DNA from 3 places in the Klebsiella scottii genome. Region 2 is predicted to be linked to each of the others. Evidence: predicted binding sites of a transcription regulator. Region 2 holds the regulator's gene; each other region holds the start of a gene.

Region 1 (5,140 bases), 2.5 Mb from region 2:
CAGCAGCCTGCGAATTGATAACCTGGATTTCCTCAGCCGCCATTACGGCATGATGATGCGCGTGCACTGCAAGCGGCAAATTGCCGCTAAGGTACAGCCGCTGCTGGGGCCGGGAGATAAAATATTTCAGCTACCCGGTAGCGAGCTGCTGCTGGTGCTGTGCGGGCCGGAACCCGAGGCGCGGCTAGGCCACATCGTGGCGATTCTTAACCACAAGAAATTTATCTGGAATAACCAGGCGTTGGATCTGGAGTTTGGCGCATCGTGGGGCAGGCATCACGGCGTCGAGGCCGAGCTTCATCCGATGCTGGGCCAGCTGAGCTGGCTTTCGGAGCAGGCCGGCGCCACGCAGCGGGTGCTGGCGCTGGATGCGGCGCAGGAGCAGGTTTCCGATCAAACCAGCGAGCAGGTGCGTATGCTGACCCGGATCAAGCAGGCGCTCAATAAACGCGATCTCGTGCTGTATGCCCAGCCGATCCGGAACGCGGCGGGGGAGGGCTATTATGAAGTGCTTACGCGGATGCAGTGCGGAGAAACCGTCATTACGCCGGAGCGGTTTATTCCGCTCATCGTGCAGTTCAACCTGAGCCAGCGTTTCGACATGCTGGTGCTGGAAACGTTGTTCAGCACGCTACACCGGCATCCGGGCCAGCACTTCTCCGTTAATCTGCTGCCCTACACCCTGATGCAGCGCGATAGCGCGGCGCAGATTATTGCTTTGTTCAGGCGCTACCAGCTCCAGGGCGAAGCGATTACCATCGAAATTACCGAAGAGCAGGCATTCTGCGATGAGCAAACCAGCCTGCACAACATCCAGCAGCTGCGGGATTTTGGCTGCGCCATTGCTATCGATGACTTCGGTACCGGCTATGCGAACTATGAGCGACTGAAAAGGCTCCAGGCGGATATCGTGAAGATTGACGGCTGCTTCGTGCGCGACGTGGAGACCGATCCTCTGGATGCGATCATTATTAAATCCATTATCGAGATGGCGAGGGTGAAAAATCTGACGGTTGTGGCGGAGTACGTGGAAACGGAAGAGCAGAAGGCGCGGCTGCTGGCGCTCGGCGTCGACTATTTGCAGGGCTACCTGATCGGCAAGCCTCGGCCGCTTCAGGAATTACAGGCGTAAAAAAGCCGGGACCAGCCCGGCTTTTGCACAACCTTAAGAAATTACAGTACCAGCGCGGCGATAGACGCTGAGAGCACGCTCACCAGGGTCGAGCCGTAAACCAGCTTCAGGCCAAAACGGGAAACAACGTTACCCTGCTCTTCGTTCAGGCCTTTAATCGCCCCGGCAATAATCCCGATTGAGGAGAAGTTGGCGAAGGAGACCAGGAAGATGGAGATAATGCCTTCCGCGCGCGGAGAGAGCGTGCTGGCAATTTTCTGCAGATCCATCATTGCGACAAATTCGTTTGAAACCAGCTTGGTGGCCATAATACTGCCGACCTGCAGCGCTTCACCAGCCGGCACGCCCATCACCCATGCAATCGGGTAGAAGATGTAGCCGAGGATGCCCTGGAAGGAGATGCTGTAACCGAACCAACCGGTAACGGTCGCGAACAGGGCGTTCAGCGCAGAGATCAGCGCGATGAAGCCGATCAGCATCGCGGCAACGATAATCGCTACTTTAAAGCCTGCCAGGATGTACTCACCCAGCATTTCAAAGAAGCTCTGGCCTTCATGCAGATTCGACATCTGCAGATTTTCTTCGCTTTCATCAACGCGGTACGGGTTAATCAGCGACAGTACGATAAAGGTGCTGAACATATTAAGCACCAGCGCCGCAACGACATATTTCGGCTGCAGCATCGTCATGTACGCGCCGACGATAGACATGGAAACGGTGGACATCGCAGTAGCCGCCATGGTGTACATGCGGTTACGCGACATTTTGCCGAGGATATCTTTATACGCGATAAAGTTTTCCGACTGGCCCAGAATCAGCGAGCTGACTGCGTTGAATGATTCCAGTTTACCCATGCCGTTAATTTTGGACAGCACGGTACCGATCGCGCGAATGACGATAGGCAGGATGCGGATATGCTGCAAAATACCGATCAGCGCGGAAATGAAGACGATTGGGCACAAAACCTTGAGGAAGAAGAAGGCGAGGCCTTTATCGTTCATATTGCCGAAGACGAAGTTGGTCCCTTCGTTAGCAAAGCCGAGAAGTTTTTCGAACATCTCGGAGAATCCTTTCACGAAGCCCAGACCGATATCGGAGTTCAGGAAGAACCAGGCCAGCAAGACTTCAATGACTAGCAATTGAATAACATAACGAATACGAATCTGCTTACGGTTGTGGCTGACCAAAAGGGCCAAAATAGCCACCACGACGATCGCGAGGATAAAGTGCAGGACGCGGTCCATATTTGCTCCAAATATGAGGCAGGTTAAATTTCTGTGCACATTCTATGTAACAAGCCCAAAGAAAACGAGATCAAATCCACACTATTGCAAGGAACTGTGACTAATCACCAAAATAGTGATCAAACATACATTTTTGTTATGTTGCGTAAAGGTTTTAAAAGTTGCTTAGTTGTACTAATCTGATGACCAGGCGAGATGTACTTCCATCACTGCCACCTTTTCGTTGTTAGCCGCTATCGTTCCCCCCTATCAAAGCAATAATTATCGCCGTTATAAATGAACTTGATAATCATTCGCATTTTGGTAGCATCAAACATAGCAAAGGCTATATTTCTGAGGCAGAAAATGACAAGCAGTCGCGTTGAGAATAGCAGCGGTCGCGCAGCGCGCAAGATGAAGCTCGCTTTGATGGGGCCTGCCTTTATTGCTGCCATCGGGTATATCGATCCCGGTAACTTTGCGACCAATATCCAGGCGGGCGCCAGTTTTGGCTACCAGCTGCTGTGGGTGGTGGTGTGGGCAAACCTGATGGCGATGCTGATTCAGGTTCTGTCGGCAAAGCTGGGAATTGCGACGGGTAAAAATCTCGCGGAGCAGATTCGCGATCACTATCCGCGCCCGGTGGTGTGGTTCTATTGGGTGCAGGCGGAAATTATCGCCATGGCGACGGATCTGGCCGAGTTTATTGGCGCGGCGATCGGCTTTAAGCTGCTTCTTGGCGTCTCTTTACTACAGGGCGCGGTGTTGACCGGTATCGCCACGTTTCTGATTTTGATGCTGCAGCGTCGCGGGCAAAAGCCGCTGGAGAAAGTGATTGGTGGGCTGCTGCTGTTTGTTGCCGGGGCCTACATCGCGGAGCTGATTTTCTCTCAGCCGGCGCTGGCGCCGCTGGCAAAAGGGATGATTATCCCGAGCCTGCCGAACGGGGAAGCGGTGTTCCTGGCGGCCGGGGTTCTGGGGGCAACCATTATGCCTCACGTTATCTATTTGCACTCGTCGCTGACCCAGAATCTGCATGACGGCTCGCGCAAAGAGCGCTATAACGCAACCCGCTGGGATGTGGCGATTGCGATGACGATTGCCGGCTTTGTCAATCTGGCGATGATGGCCACCGCCGCCGCCGCGTTTCACTTTAACGGCCATACCGGCGTCGCCGATCTTGATGCCGCCTACCTGACGCTGGAGCCGCTGCTGAGCCACGCCGCAGCAACTATATTCGGCCTCAGCCTGGTGGCTGCCGGGCTGTCGTCGACGGTTGTCGGCACGCTGGCGGGTCAGGTGGTGATGCAGGGGTTTATTCGTTTTCATATCCCACTGTGGTTTCGCCGGGCGATCACCATGCTGCCGTCGTTCATCGTCATTATGATGGGGCTCGATCCGACCCGCATCCTGGTGATGAGTCAGGTACTGCTGAGCTTTGGTATTGCGCTGGCGCTGGTGCCGCTGCTGATCTTTACCAGCAACCCGAAGCTGATGGGCGATCTGGTGAATAGCGCATGGATTAAGCGAACCGGCTGGGTCATCGTGGCGATTGTGGTTCTGCTGAACGGCTGGCTGCTGGTGGGGACGGCGTTCGGCTTATAAGTCGATAATAAATTGGGGAGCCTTACGGCTCCCCAATTTGATTAAACTGATTGAAGGACATTTAGTGATGGCCGTGGCCGGGTCCACGACCTCCCGGTCCCCGTCCCCAGCCGCCGCGACGGTCGTCGCGATCGTTCCAGCCCTCGCGATAGCCGCGTTCGTAGGCTTTGCGCTTATCCCAGCCGCGGTGACGGCCGTTGTCATGATGCCGCCAGCGGTTATCACGCCATTCGTAGTTACGACGCCAGTAATCACGGTCGCGCCAGCCGCCACCGTCCCAGTAATTACCGTAGTTGTCGCGATCGCCTATTTGTAATTTTACAGATGGCAGCAGGGTGATTTCACCAGCGTTAGCAACTAACGGCGCTGAGGCCAGTAGCACTGCAGCCAGTATCAGTGACCTGAACATACTCTTCTCCTTCACGATCGAGCCTTGCGGCTTGTTAACGTGATAGTACGGAGCCGTTAAGCCCCGCAGCATTGGATGAACTCCTAAATCGCGGATAAGAGCACTTTTTGCTAAAGTAAGTTTTTGTTTACGCCGCAAGAATCGCGTCAATTTTCGCGCACTCTTCCGGGCTGAAGTGACGGTTGGCGAGCATCCCGACGGCATCATCAAGCTGGGCCGTTTTGCTGGCGCCGATCAGCACCGAAGTCACTTTTTCCCCGCGCAGCACCCAGGCCAGCGCCATCTGCGATAGCTTCTGTCCGCGAGCCTGCGCCAGGGCGTCCAGCCGGCGGACTTTCTCCAGTTTTTCCGCCGTCAGCTGATCCGCCTGCAGGAAGCGGCTGCCGCTGGCTGCCCGGGAATCAGCCGGGATGCCGTGTAAATAGCGGTCGGTCAGCTGGCCGCCGGCCAGCGGTGAAAACGCAATGCTTCCGACTCCCTGCGTCTGCAGGAAATCCAGCAGCCCATCTTCAACCCAGCGTTCGAACATAGAGTATTTTGGCTGATGAATAATGCACGGCGTGCCAAGGTCGTTGAGGATGCCCACCGCCTCCGTCGCCTGGGCGAGAGGGTAGTTCGATAGCCCGACGTAAAGCGCTTTACCCTGACGCACGATATGGTCCAGCGCGCGCATGGTTTCCAGCAGCGGAGTCTCGGGATCGGGGCGGTGATGATAGAAGATATCGACGTATTCCAGCCCCATCCGTTTCAGGCTCTGATCGAGGCTGGCAA
Region 2 (5,140 bases):
ACGAATACAAAGCGCCGTGGCACATTGAGATGGATGAGTTCTATCAGAACGATAAGAAGACGAAAGTCGATTATCTGCACTCTCTGGGCGCCAAATATGATTTTAAAAATGACCTCGTGCTGGAAGCCGCGTTTGGCCAGGCTCAAGGCTATATCGACCAGTATTTTGCTAAGGCCAGCTATAAATTTGACGTCGCCGGCGCTCCGTTAAGCACCAGCTATCAGTTCTACGGTACCCGCGATAAGGTCAGCAACGGCGGCGCGAACGATATTTATGACGGCACCGCCTGGCTACAGGCGCTAACCTTTGGCTACAAGGTTGCCGACGTGCTGGACCTGCGTCTGGAAGGCACCTGGGTGAAGGCTGAAGGTCAGCAGGGCTACTTCCTGCAGCGTATGACTCCAACCTACGCATCCTCTAACGGTCGCCTGGACGTGTGGTGGGATAACCGCTCAGACTTCAACGCCAACGGCGAAAAAGCCGTGTTCTTCGGCGCCATGTACGACATGAAAAACTGGAATATGCCGGGCTGGGCGTTTGGCGCGTCTTACGTTTACGCGTGGGATGCGAAACCAGGCAAAATGGCGACGCCCGATGCGTACTACAACGCGGACAAACGTCTGGAAGAGTCGGCCTACAGCCTCGATGCCATGTATACCGTGCAGGACGGCCGGGCGAAAGGAACGCTGTTCAAACTCCACTTCACTCAGTACGACAACCACTCCGATATTCCAAGCTGGAGCGGCGGTTACGGCAACATCTTCCAGGATGAGCGCGACGTGAAGTTTATGGTTATTGCCCCGTTCACTATTTTCTGATGCCGTAGCGGCGGGCGTAAGCCTGCCGCCAGCCCGTGAGGTTGATTATGAAGAAGCTATTGCTCATCGCCATCATGGCATCGGGTCTGGTGGCCTGTACGCAGTCACCGGCGCCAAAAGAAGATACTAAATTGAAGGATGCCTACAGCGCCTGCATCAATACGGCAGAAGGGAATCCGGATAAAGTTCAGGCGTGCCAGAGCGTGCTGAACGTTCTTAAAGAGGATAAGCAGCATCAGCAGTTCGCTAATCAGGAAAGCGTGCGCGTGCTGGATTATCAGCAGTGTATCCTGGCGACCCGCACCGGCAACGATCAGGCGGTGAAAGCCCGCTGCGACCAGATCTGGAAAGAGATCCGCAGCAACAATACCCGGCCCTGATTTCCCTCGTACTCCGTATTTGCGGGCATAAAAAAAGCCAACCTGCGGGTTGGCTTTTTGCTGCTTACGCTGCGGGAAACTATTTTTCCACCGCGTCGTGCGCGTGTTCATCTTCGCGGCAATCGCCTTCTGCACAGTGGCCGTACAGGTACAGGCTGTGGTTGGTCAGGCGGATACCGTGACGGTGGGCAATTTCACGCTGACGCGCTTCGATGGAGTCATCGCTGAATTCGATCACTTTGCCACAATCGAGGCAAATCAGATGATCGTGATGATGCTGCTGCGTCAGTTCGAAAACGGATTTACCGCCTTCAAAATTATGGCGGGTAACAATGCCGGCATCATCAAACTGGTTCAGTACGCGATAAACGGTAGCCAGACCGATCTCTTCACCCATGTCGATCAGGCGTTTGTATAAATCTTCCGCGCTGACGTGATGGTTATCCGGCCCCTGCAGCACTTCCAAAATTTTTAATCGTGGAAGTGTGACTTTCAGGCCAGCCTTCTTCAATGCGGTATTGTTGTCAGTCATGCGGAATCTGTCCTGTTGCTAAACGATCTACTTCCATTAGCGGAAGTAATACAGAGAATCACCCGATGTAATGCGTCTCATTATAGAACTGCCATGATGAAATGAAAACCGCAAGCATCGAGCCTTGTATGCTGTCAAAAACGAGGCACACGCTACAAACTGTGTCACGTCTCCTCGTTAAATCAGAGGACATTGTACAGATATGTGATTAAAAGTTAAAAACTTGTAGCTATTAGTTTTATTGCTTTTACCTATCAATACGGCGATACCCGAAGGTAGCGCCGTTTAACGATCAGGCGTTTTTGATTTCTTCGAGATGCAGTTCTTCAGAAATCTGTTTAACCCACTTCTCTACGCGCTCGTTGGTCAGCTCAGGCTGACGGTCTTCATCGATAGCCAGACCGACGAAATGGTCGTCATCGGCGAGACCTTTAGAGGCTTCAAAATGGTAGCCTGCAGTCGGCCAGTGGCCGACGATGGTTGCGCCGCGCGGTTCGATGATGTCGCGAATGGTACCCAGCGCGTCACAGAAGTATTCAGCGTAGTCTTCCTGGTCGCCGCAGCCAAACAGGGCTACCAGCTTACCGTTGAAATCGACCTCTTCCAGCGTCGGGAAGAAATCATCCCAGTCACACTGCGCTTCACCGTAGTACCAGGTTGGGATGCCCAGCAGCAGAATATCATGACCTTGCAGGTCTTCTTTGCTGCTTTTGGCAATGTCGTGAACATCAGCAACATCTTTACCAAGCTGCTTTTGGATCATTTTTGCAATATTTTCGGTGTTGCCGGTGTCGCTGCCAAAAAAGATGCCGATGATTGCCATGAGTAAAATAACCTCTTGAAACTTAATGATGTGGTAGTGGCGTAATGCCCGCAGATAACGGCAATCATAGCAGAACAGGGAAGGGCGCGGAAACAGCAATCACACCCGACTGCACACTCTGCTACATGAAAGTGTTGTTTTTGAGGTTTCTCAGACTTTACCCTGGCTATGCAGGGCTGCCAGCTGGTTCATCAACATCTCTTCAATCAGATCGCTACGGTTCATATTACGGGCATCAGCTAACTCGTTGAGCGCATCAACCGCTTCAGCGTTGAGCTTGAGCTCCACGCGCCTTAAGCCGCGAACTTTGTCGCGTTTAAGCTGGTTGCGTTTATTGATGCGCAGCTGCTCGTCGCGCGAAAGCGGATTGGTCTTTGGTCTACCCGGGCGACGCTCGGTTGCGAACAAATCTAATGTCGTACGGTCCGTTTGTTCTTTTGCCATGATTCAGAGTGACTTCGGGGAAACGAGTTGTCGGGCCATTGCCGACACAGATAGCGCGCCATAATACATCAGGCGAACCGCTGCGCCAACGACCGCAGGCATTCTGCGGCGCGGTCGGGCAGTTTTTAGCCAGTTATGCCGCTAAAAAGGAGAGATATCGACGAATTGCGCGCAATACCGCTTCCGGTTTCTCCGCATGGACCCAATGGCCCGCGCCGGCAATCACGTGCGCGCGGGCCTGAGGGAACTGAGCCAGCAGCGCGTCGCGATATTCATCGGTCACGTAGGGAGAGTTGCCGCCTGGGATAAACAGGGCCGGATGCGGCCACGCGGGAACCGGCTGCCAGCCGACGATATGGCTATATTGATTCCACAGGACCGGCACGTTAAAACGCCACTGGCCGTCAACGAAGGATTTCAGCAGAAACTGAATGACTCCCTCTTCCTGCAGATGCTTGCGCATAATTGCCGCCGCCTGCTGACGGGTTGCGGCGCCGGCAGCGGTCACGGCGTTAATGGCGGCAAAGATTTCGTCATGGCGGCGGACGTGATAATCCACCGGCGCGATATCAATAGCCACCAGGCCGTCGATGCGTTCCGGGGCCAGGGCGCTCAGCGCCATCACCGCTTTACCGCCCATTGAGTGGCCGATAAAGGTCGCTTTTTCCAGCTGAAGATCGTCAAGGGTGTCGAGCAGATCCTGAGCCATAGCGGCGTAGGTCATCTGCGGATCGCGCGGGGAAAGACCGTGATTGCGCATATCGACCTGCAAAATATCGTAGTCGGCGACCAGGTCGCGTGCGAGGATACCGAGGTTATCAAGGCTGCCAAACAGACCGTGAACCAGGACCACAGGGGAATTATTGTGCGGATTTTGTGCAGATTGCGCGCGGCTATTTAATTTCATGGCAAAGTTCTTTTTTTCGCTCCGTCGGGTTAGGGTATTATGTTGGACATTCTGCCATCCGGCTGCAAGACCCAGAGCTATCTGAGTTTTACCGCCATCCTGGTTTGACGCTATCCGCGGTTAGGATTTGTCCTTATAATCCTGACAACTTGTATTCAGAATAAGATATCGCACTGGATTAAGATGAAAACAATTGAAGTTGATGATGATCTCTATCGCTATATTGCCAGCCACACCCAGCATATTGGTGAGAGTGCATCCGACATTTTACGGCGCATGCTGAAATTTTCCGCCGCTTCCCAGACTGCCACCTCCGTCGCGAAAGCCGCGCCGGCTCCGGCTCCGACCGCTGTTGTTGAGGCCAGGCCCGCGAATCCGGTGAAGGATAAGGTCCGCGCCGTGCGCGAGCTGCTGTTATCTGATGAATATGCCGAACAAAAGCGCGCGGTAAACCGTTTTATGCTGGTACTGACGACGCTTTACTCGCTGGACGGCAAAGCGTTTGCTGCGGCCACCGAGTCTCTGCACGGACGTACGCGTACCTATTTCGCTGAAGACGCCCGCATCCTGCTGAAAAGCGGCAATCAGACCAAACCTAAGCAGGTCCCCGGCACGCCGTGGTGGGTGATTACCAATACCAATACTGGCCGTAAATGCAGCATGATTGAACATATCATGCAGTCAATGCAATTCCCCGCGGAGTTGATTGAGAAGGTTTGCGGCACGATCTAGCTTTATTCACCCTTGCATCAGAAGGATCAGGCAATGGCAATCGATAAGCGTGCGGGGCAGCCTGCACAACAGAGTGATTTGATTAACGTCGCCCAGCTGACTGCCCAGTACTATGTACTGAAGCCGGAAGCAGGCAATGCGGAGCATGCGGTGAAGTTCGGGACCTCTGGCCATCGCGGCAGCGCAGGTCGCCATAACTTCAACGAGCAGCATATTCTGGCGATTGCTCAGGCAATTGCGGAAGATCGCGCGAAGAACGGTATTACCGGTCCATGCTACGTCGGTAAGGATACCCATGCGCTCTCCGAGCCGGCCTTTATTTCCGTACTGGAAGTACTGGCAGCTAACGGTGTTGATGTGATCGTGCAGGAAAACAACGGCTTCACCCCGACGCCGGCGATTTCCAACGCTATTCTGGTGCACAACAAAAATGGTGGTCCGCTGGCGGATGGCATCGTGATTACGCCGTCGCATAACCCGCCGGAAGATGGCGGTATCAAGTAC
Region 3 (5,140 bases), on a different contig from region 2:
CACGTCGTTGATCTTGAGGCAATTGTCGGCAATATGGATGAGGATCATCGTGAATGGTTTTGCCAGCGGTATGAGCTCTACTGTCGTCAGGTCAGCCAGGCAGAGGCGCCGACGCGAGAGCTGGAGCACTGATACAACAACGGGCCTGATGGCCCGTTATTTTTTACTGCTTCTCTTCGACGATCGGCGCGGCCGAACGGCTTTCCAGATCGCTAATGCGCTGTTCGAGTAAAGCCAGCTTTTCGCGGGTGCGCAGCAGCACCTGAGTCTGCACGTCAAACTCTTCACGGCCTACCAGATCCAGGCGGGTCAGCTGCGACTGGAGCACCTGACGGATCTTTTTCTCCACGTCTTCCCCAAGATCACGAAGGCCTTTCGGCATCGATTCATGGACCTGGCGGGCGATCTGTTCAATTTTTTTCGGGTCAATCATGGTGGTTTCCTGCTCTGGTCGATTTACCGTCCATTGTAGTGCGATCGGCGCCGCCTATAAACCAGAAATGTTTGAAGCTTATGCATTGCCGAGGATAATCAATAGCGTTATAGTTATCTCGCTTATTCTCAGGGCGGGGCGAAATTCCCCACCGGCGGTAAATCAACCATAGCGTTGAAAGCCCGCGAGCGCTTTTTGCGAAAGCAGAAAGGTCAGCAGATCCGGTGTAATTCCGGGGCCGACGGTTAGAGTCCGGATGGGAGAGAGTAACGGCTCAGTCGGATTGCATCCGCTTGCGTTGACTTTTGCCGCTTAACCGGCACTCCTAAGACTGCCCTGATTCTGGTAACCATAATTTTAATGAGGTTTTTTTACCATGAATCAGACGCTCCTTTCCTCTTTTGGTACCGCTTTTGAACGTGTGGAACACGCTTTAAATGCACTGCGCGAAGGCCGCGGTGTGATGGTGCTGGATGATGAAGATCGTGAAAATGAAGGCGATATGATTTTCGCCGCCGAAACCATGACCGTTGAGCAGATGGCGCTGACCATTCGCCACGGCAGCGGTATTGTTTGCCTGTGCCTGACCGATGAACGCCGCAAGCAGCTTGACCTGCCGATGATGGTGGAAAATAACACCAGCGCCTACGGCACCGGCTTCACCGTGACCATCGAAGCCGCCGCTGGCGTCACTACGGGCGTCTCTGCGGCCGACCGCGTCACCACCGTACGTGCTGCGATTGCCGATGGCGCAAAACCATCCGACCTGAATCGTCCTGGCCACGTATTCCCGCTGCGCGCTCAGGCGGGCGGCGTGTTGACCCGCGGCGGCCACACCGAAGCCACTATCGATCTGGTGACTCTCGCAGGCTTCAAGCCGGCTGGGGTTCTGTGTGAGCTGACTAACGACGATGGCTCTATGGCCCGCGCGCCGCAGTGCATCGAATTTGCTCAGCAGCACAATATGGCCGTGGTCACCATTGAAGATCTGGTGGCCTATCGCCGCGAGCACGAGCGTAAAGCCAGCTGATCCGGCTTCGCTGCATCCCAAAGCCCACGTAATCGTGGGCTTTGTTGTTTTTGGCGTTAGCCAATCCCCATCGCCTGCAAAGCCACGAGGCTAAATCCCATCACCGACATACCGCACAGCACGCCATAGCTTGGGTTGCTTTGCGGATCGATCTCTTTTGCCAGCGGCATGAGCTCATCAACCGACAGCGCCACCATAATCCCGGCGACGGCCGCCATAATGGCGCCCATCACCACCGGCGATACCAGACTGCCGAGGATCAGCCAGGCCAGCAGGCCGCCGAGGATCTCGGCCATTCCGGATAGCCCGGCCCAGAATACCGCCTTGCGGCGTGAGCCCGTCGCGGCATACACCGGGCCCGCCACCGCCAGCCCTTCGGGAATGTTATGCAGCGCGACGGCCAGCGCGACGCCTATGCCCAGCTCCAGGTTGTTGCTGGCCGTCACGAAGGTGGCGATGCCTTCCGGGAAGTTGTGCAGGCTGATACCGAGCGTCAGCAGAATTGCGGCGCGGCGCAGATTGCGCGGGCGGGGGACGCCGGGCGACATCAGATCCTGCGGATGGGCGTGCGGCAGCATATGGTCCAGCGCAAAGTAGCCCAGCAGGCCGATAACAAACATGCCGTAACCGAGCAGCGCCGACATTCCCTCGGCGTTCAGCGCGGCGGGCAGCATCTCCATCAGCGAGATAAGCAGCATGATCCCGGCGGCGAAACCCAGAGAAAAACCCAGCAGGCGGTTGGAAGGTTTCTGGCCCAATACGCCGAAAATCGCGCCGATAAAGGTCGCGCTGCCGGCCAGCAGGGTCAATATTAGGGGGGATGACATCACTCAGCTCCTTTGATAATGATTATCATTCATAATATCCATATTGTCTGACGGCAGCGAGAGGGAAATGAGTCCTTTACCGCGACTTACATTCAAATTTTCTGATGATGATCATCACGCTTATCTGAGTTTATCCTGATGCAAAAACGCGTAATGTGAAGGCATCAAATCTCCTCTACTCAAGGATATCATCATGTCCCTTACCCGAATGCCAGCGTTGTTTTTAGGCCACGGCAGCCCGATGAACGTGCTGGAAGATAACATCTATACTCGCGCCTGGCGGCATCTGGGCGAAACGCTGCCGCGTCCGCGGGCGATTGTGGTGGTCTCCGCACACTGGTTTACGCGCGGTACCGGCGTCACGGCGATGGAAGCTCCGAAAACGATCCACGATTTTGGCGGCTTCCCGCAGGCGCTGTACGATACGCACTATCCGGCCCCCGGTTCCCCTGAGCTGGCGCAGCGTCTGGTTGAGCTGCTGGCACCCGTACCGGTGACGCTGGATAAAGAAGCCTGGGGCTTCGACCACGGTTCGTGGGGTGTGCTAATCAAAATGTACCCTGATGCCGATATTCCGATGGTGCAGCTGAGCATCGACAGCAGCAAGCCGGCGGTCTGGCATCTGGAGATGGGGCGCAGGCTGGCGGCGCTTCGCGATGAAGGCATTATGCTGATAGCGAGCGGTAACGTGGTGCATAACCTGCGCACGGCGCGCTGGCATGGCGAAAGCACGCCGTATCCCTGGGCGGAGTCGTTTAATGAGTATGTGAAAACGAATCTGACCTGGAAAGGGCCGGCTGAGGAACATCCGCTGGTGAACTATCTGGCGCATGAGGGCGGGTCGCTCTCAAACCCGACGGCGGAACACTTCCTGCCGTTGCTGTACGTGCTGGGCGCCTGGGACGGCGAAGAGCCGATTTCCGTGCCGGTAGAAGGAATGGAAATGGGGTCGTTAAGCATGCTGTCAGTGCTTGTCGGCGCGTAGCGGGGAAATGGAGATGCCCCGGCAGGCGCAGTGCTGCCGGGGCGGGATACTACTCGACGAAAATGTGCGGATAGAAACGTGAAAGATCCTGGGTGATCAGCGCCCGATCTTCACGAACGCCGATCCCGGCTGGCTTATCGTTGATCAGCCAGCTGCCGATCAGCGTATAGCTATCGCCAAACTTCGGCAGCGGATAGAACTCCTGCACGATGGTACCTTCTTCGCCGTACGGGCCTTCTACCGCTTCCACCACCTTGCCGTTTTCAACAATCGACACGTTTGCGCCTTCGCGGGAGAAAATCGGCTTGATGACGTACTTCTCCATTTCGGGATGCGCGTCTTCGCTGAACCAGGATGCCAGCAGGTTAGGGTGGTTCGGGAACATCTTCCACAGCAGCGGCAGCAGCGCCTTGTTGGAGATAATGCTCTTCCATGCCGGCTCAAGCCAGCGTACGCCGGCGTCTTCCAGCTTGGTGGAGAACACCTCGCGCAGCATATACTCCCACGGATAAAGCTTGAACAGATTGCCGATAACCTGATCCTGAACATCGGTAAACTGGCCTTTTTCGCCCAGACCGATATCTTCGATATAGAGGAATTCAGTGGCGACACCGGCTTCGGCAGCGCAGTCCTGCAGATACTGTACGGTACCGCGATCCTCTTCGGTATCGCGGCAGCACGCCATGTGCAGCAGCTGGAAGCCAAACTGTTCGCGAAGCTCGGTAAAGCGCTCAATCAGCTTTTCCTGCAGGCTGTTGAACTGGTCGCTGCCTGCCGGCAGCTGGCCGGCGTTGAGCTGATCTTCCAGCCAAATCCACTGAAAGAAGGCCGCCTCATACAGCGAGGTTGGCGTATCGGCGTTGTTCTCCAGCAGCTTTGGTTCCCCAACGCCGTCCCACGCCAGGTCGAGGCGCGAATAGAGCGACGGCTGGTTGGTTTTCCACGACTGGCGCACGAAGCCCCAGGTGTGTTTGGGGATACGGAATTTGGCCATCAGCTCATCGCTGCCGATCACGGTTTCTACCGCCTGCAGGCACATCTGATGCAGCTCGGCGGTAACGTCCTCCAGCTTCTCAACCTGCGCCAGGGTCAGCTTGTAATAGGCCTCTTCGCTCCAGTACGGCTCGCCGTACATGGTATGAAAGCTAAAGCCATATTCATTCGCCTTTTCGCGCCAGTCCGGGCGCTCCGTGATGCTGATTCTTTCCATGAGTGTTAGCCGCCCATTGAGCGTTTGGATGAGGTGGTACCAGCGGCGCTACGCTGCATGGCGGACTGTTTCGCCACCGACTCGCCGAAGCCGCCGCGGGTCACGGTGCTGGTGGTCGCTGGTTTTGGCGCCATCGCCGTCTTCGGTACGTTCATAGAACGACCCGGCTGCGCGGCGCCGTAGCTCTTGCCGCCGGCATCGGTGTACTGACCATAGGCCGGGCTGGCCGGGTTTTTCGAGCTGAACAGCGGCTGCTGCGCGCCCATGCCGCCGCCCATCATGCGGCCCATCATGTAGCCGGCCATCAGCGGCATCCAGAAGCTGCCGCTGCTTTGTGCCTGAGCCTGATTTTCCGGCGCTACGCCTGCCTGAGCCGGCGTTTGCTGGCACTGGCCTTCACCAAACTCCGCCACGCAATCTTCACGCGTGGCGTATTTTGGCGCGGTACGTTCGGCTTCTTTGGTCGCGTTATTAAAGGCGGTTGTGCACTCTGCGCCTTTGCCAGGGTTGGCTGCAGAGCAGTCATCGGCATTTTGATACAGAGAAACCGTCTCGTCGGTTTTTTCGCAGCCGGCGAGCATAAAGACGGCCGTCACGGCAAGAGCGACCGGCGTCAGATGGCGTGCGCTCCAGCTTTTGCGGAACGAGGCATGAT

What was found. The regulator Fur, encoded in region 2, represses iron uptake genes when iron is present. The targets are predictions, from matches to a motif close to ATAATAATGAGAACNACTATCAA.
Region 1: a site for Fur is predicted at 2,659-2,681, ahead of QFI97_RS08715 (Nramp family divalent metal transporter). Genes of this name have one in related genera too.
Region 3: a site for Fur is predicted at 2,303-2,325, ahead of zupT (zinc transporter ZupT). Genes of this name have one in related genera too.

Annotation. Positions count from the first base shown of each region.
Region 1 covers NZ_JARXNI010000020.1:191,476-196,615, forward strand. Annotated here, with positions in the region: gene QFI97_RS08705 (sensor domain-containing phosphodiesterase) at 1-1,132, shown strand, start outside; gene nupC (nucleoside permease NupC) at 1,174-2,376, opposite strand; gene QFI97_RS08715 (Nramp family divalent metal transporter) at 2,722-3,960, shown strand; gene QFI97_RS08720 (DUF2502 domain-containing protein) at 4,022-4,369, opposite strand; gene mgrA (L-glyceraldehyde 3-phosphate reductase) at 4,497-5,140, opposite strand, start outside.
Region 2 covers NZ_JARXNI010000020.1:2,708,660-2,713,799, reverse strand. Annotated here, with positions in the region: gene chiP (chitoporin ChiP) at 1-818, shown strand, start outside; gene QFI97_RS20425 (ChiQ/YbfN family lipoprotein) at 866-1,198, shown strand; gene fur (ferric iron uptake transcriptional regulator) at 1,278-1,730, opposite strand; gene fldA (flavodoxin FldA) at 2,023-2,553, opposite strand; gene ybfE (LexA regulated protein) at 2,704-2,997, opposite strand; gene ybfF (esterase) at 3,131-3,904, opposite strand; gene seqA (replication initiation negative regulator SeqA) at 4,088-4,636, shown strand; gene pgm (phosphoglucomutase (alpha-D-glucose-1,6-bisphosphate-dependent)) at 4,670-5,140, shown strand, end outside.
Region 3 covers NZ_JARXNI010000019.1:227,494-232,633, forward strand. Annotated here, with positions in the region: gene glgS (cell surface composition regulator GlgS) at 1-132, shown strand, start outside; gene ubiK (ubiquinone biosynthesis accessory factor UbiK) at 164-433, opposite strand; FMN riboswitch at 554-705, shown strand; gene ribB (3,4-dihydroxy-2-butanone-4-phosphate synthase) at 810-1,463, shown strand; gene zupT (zinc transporter ZupT) at 1,520-2,290, opposite strand; gene ygiD (4,5-DOPA-extradiol-dioxygenase) at 2,484-3,275, shown strand; gene QFI97_RS04855 (glutathionylspermidine synthase family protein) at 3,325-4,485, opposite strand; gene QFI97_RS04860 (DUF1190 family protein) at 4,491-5,140, opposite strand, start outside.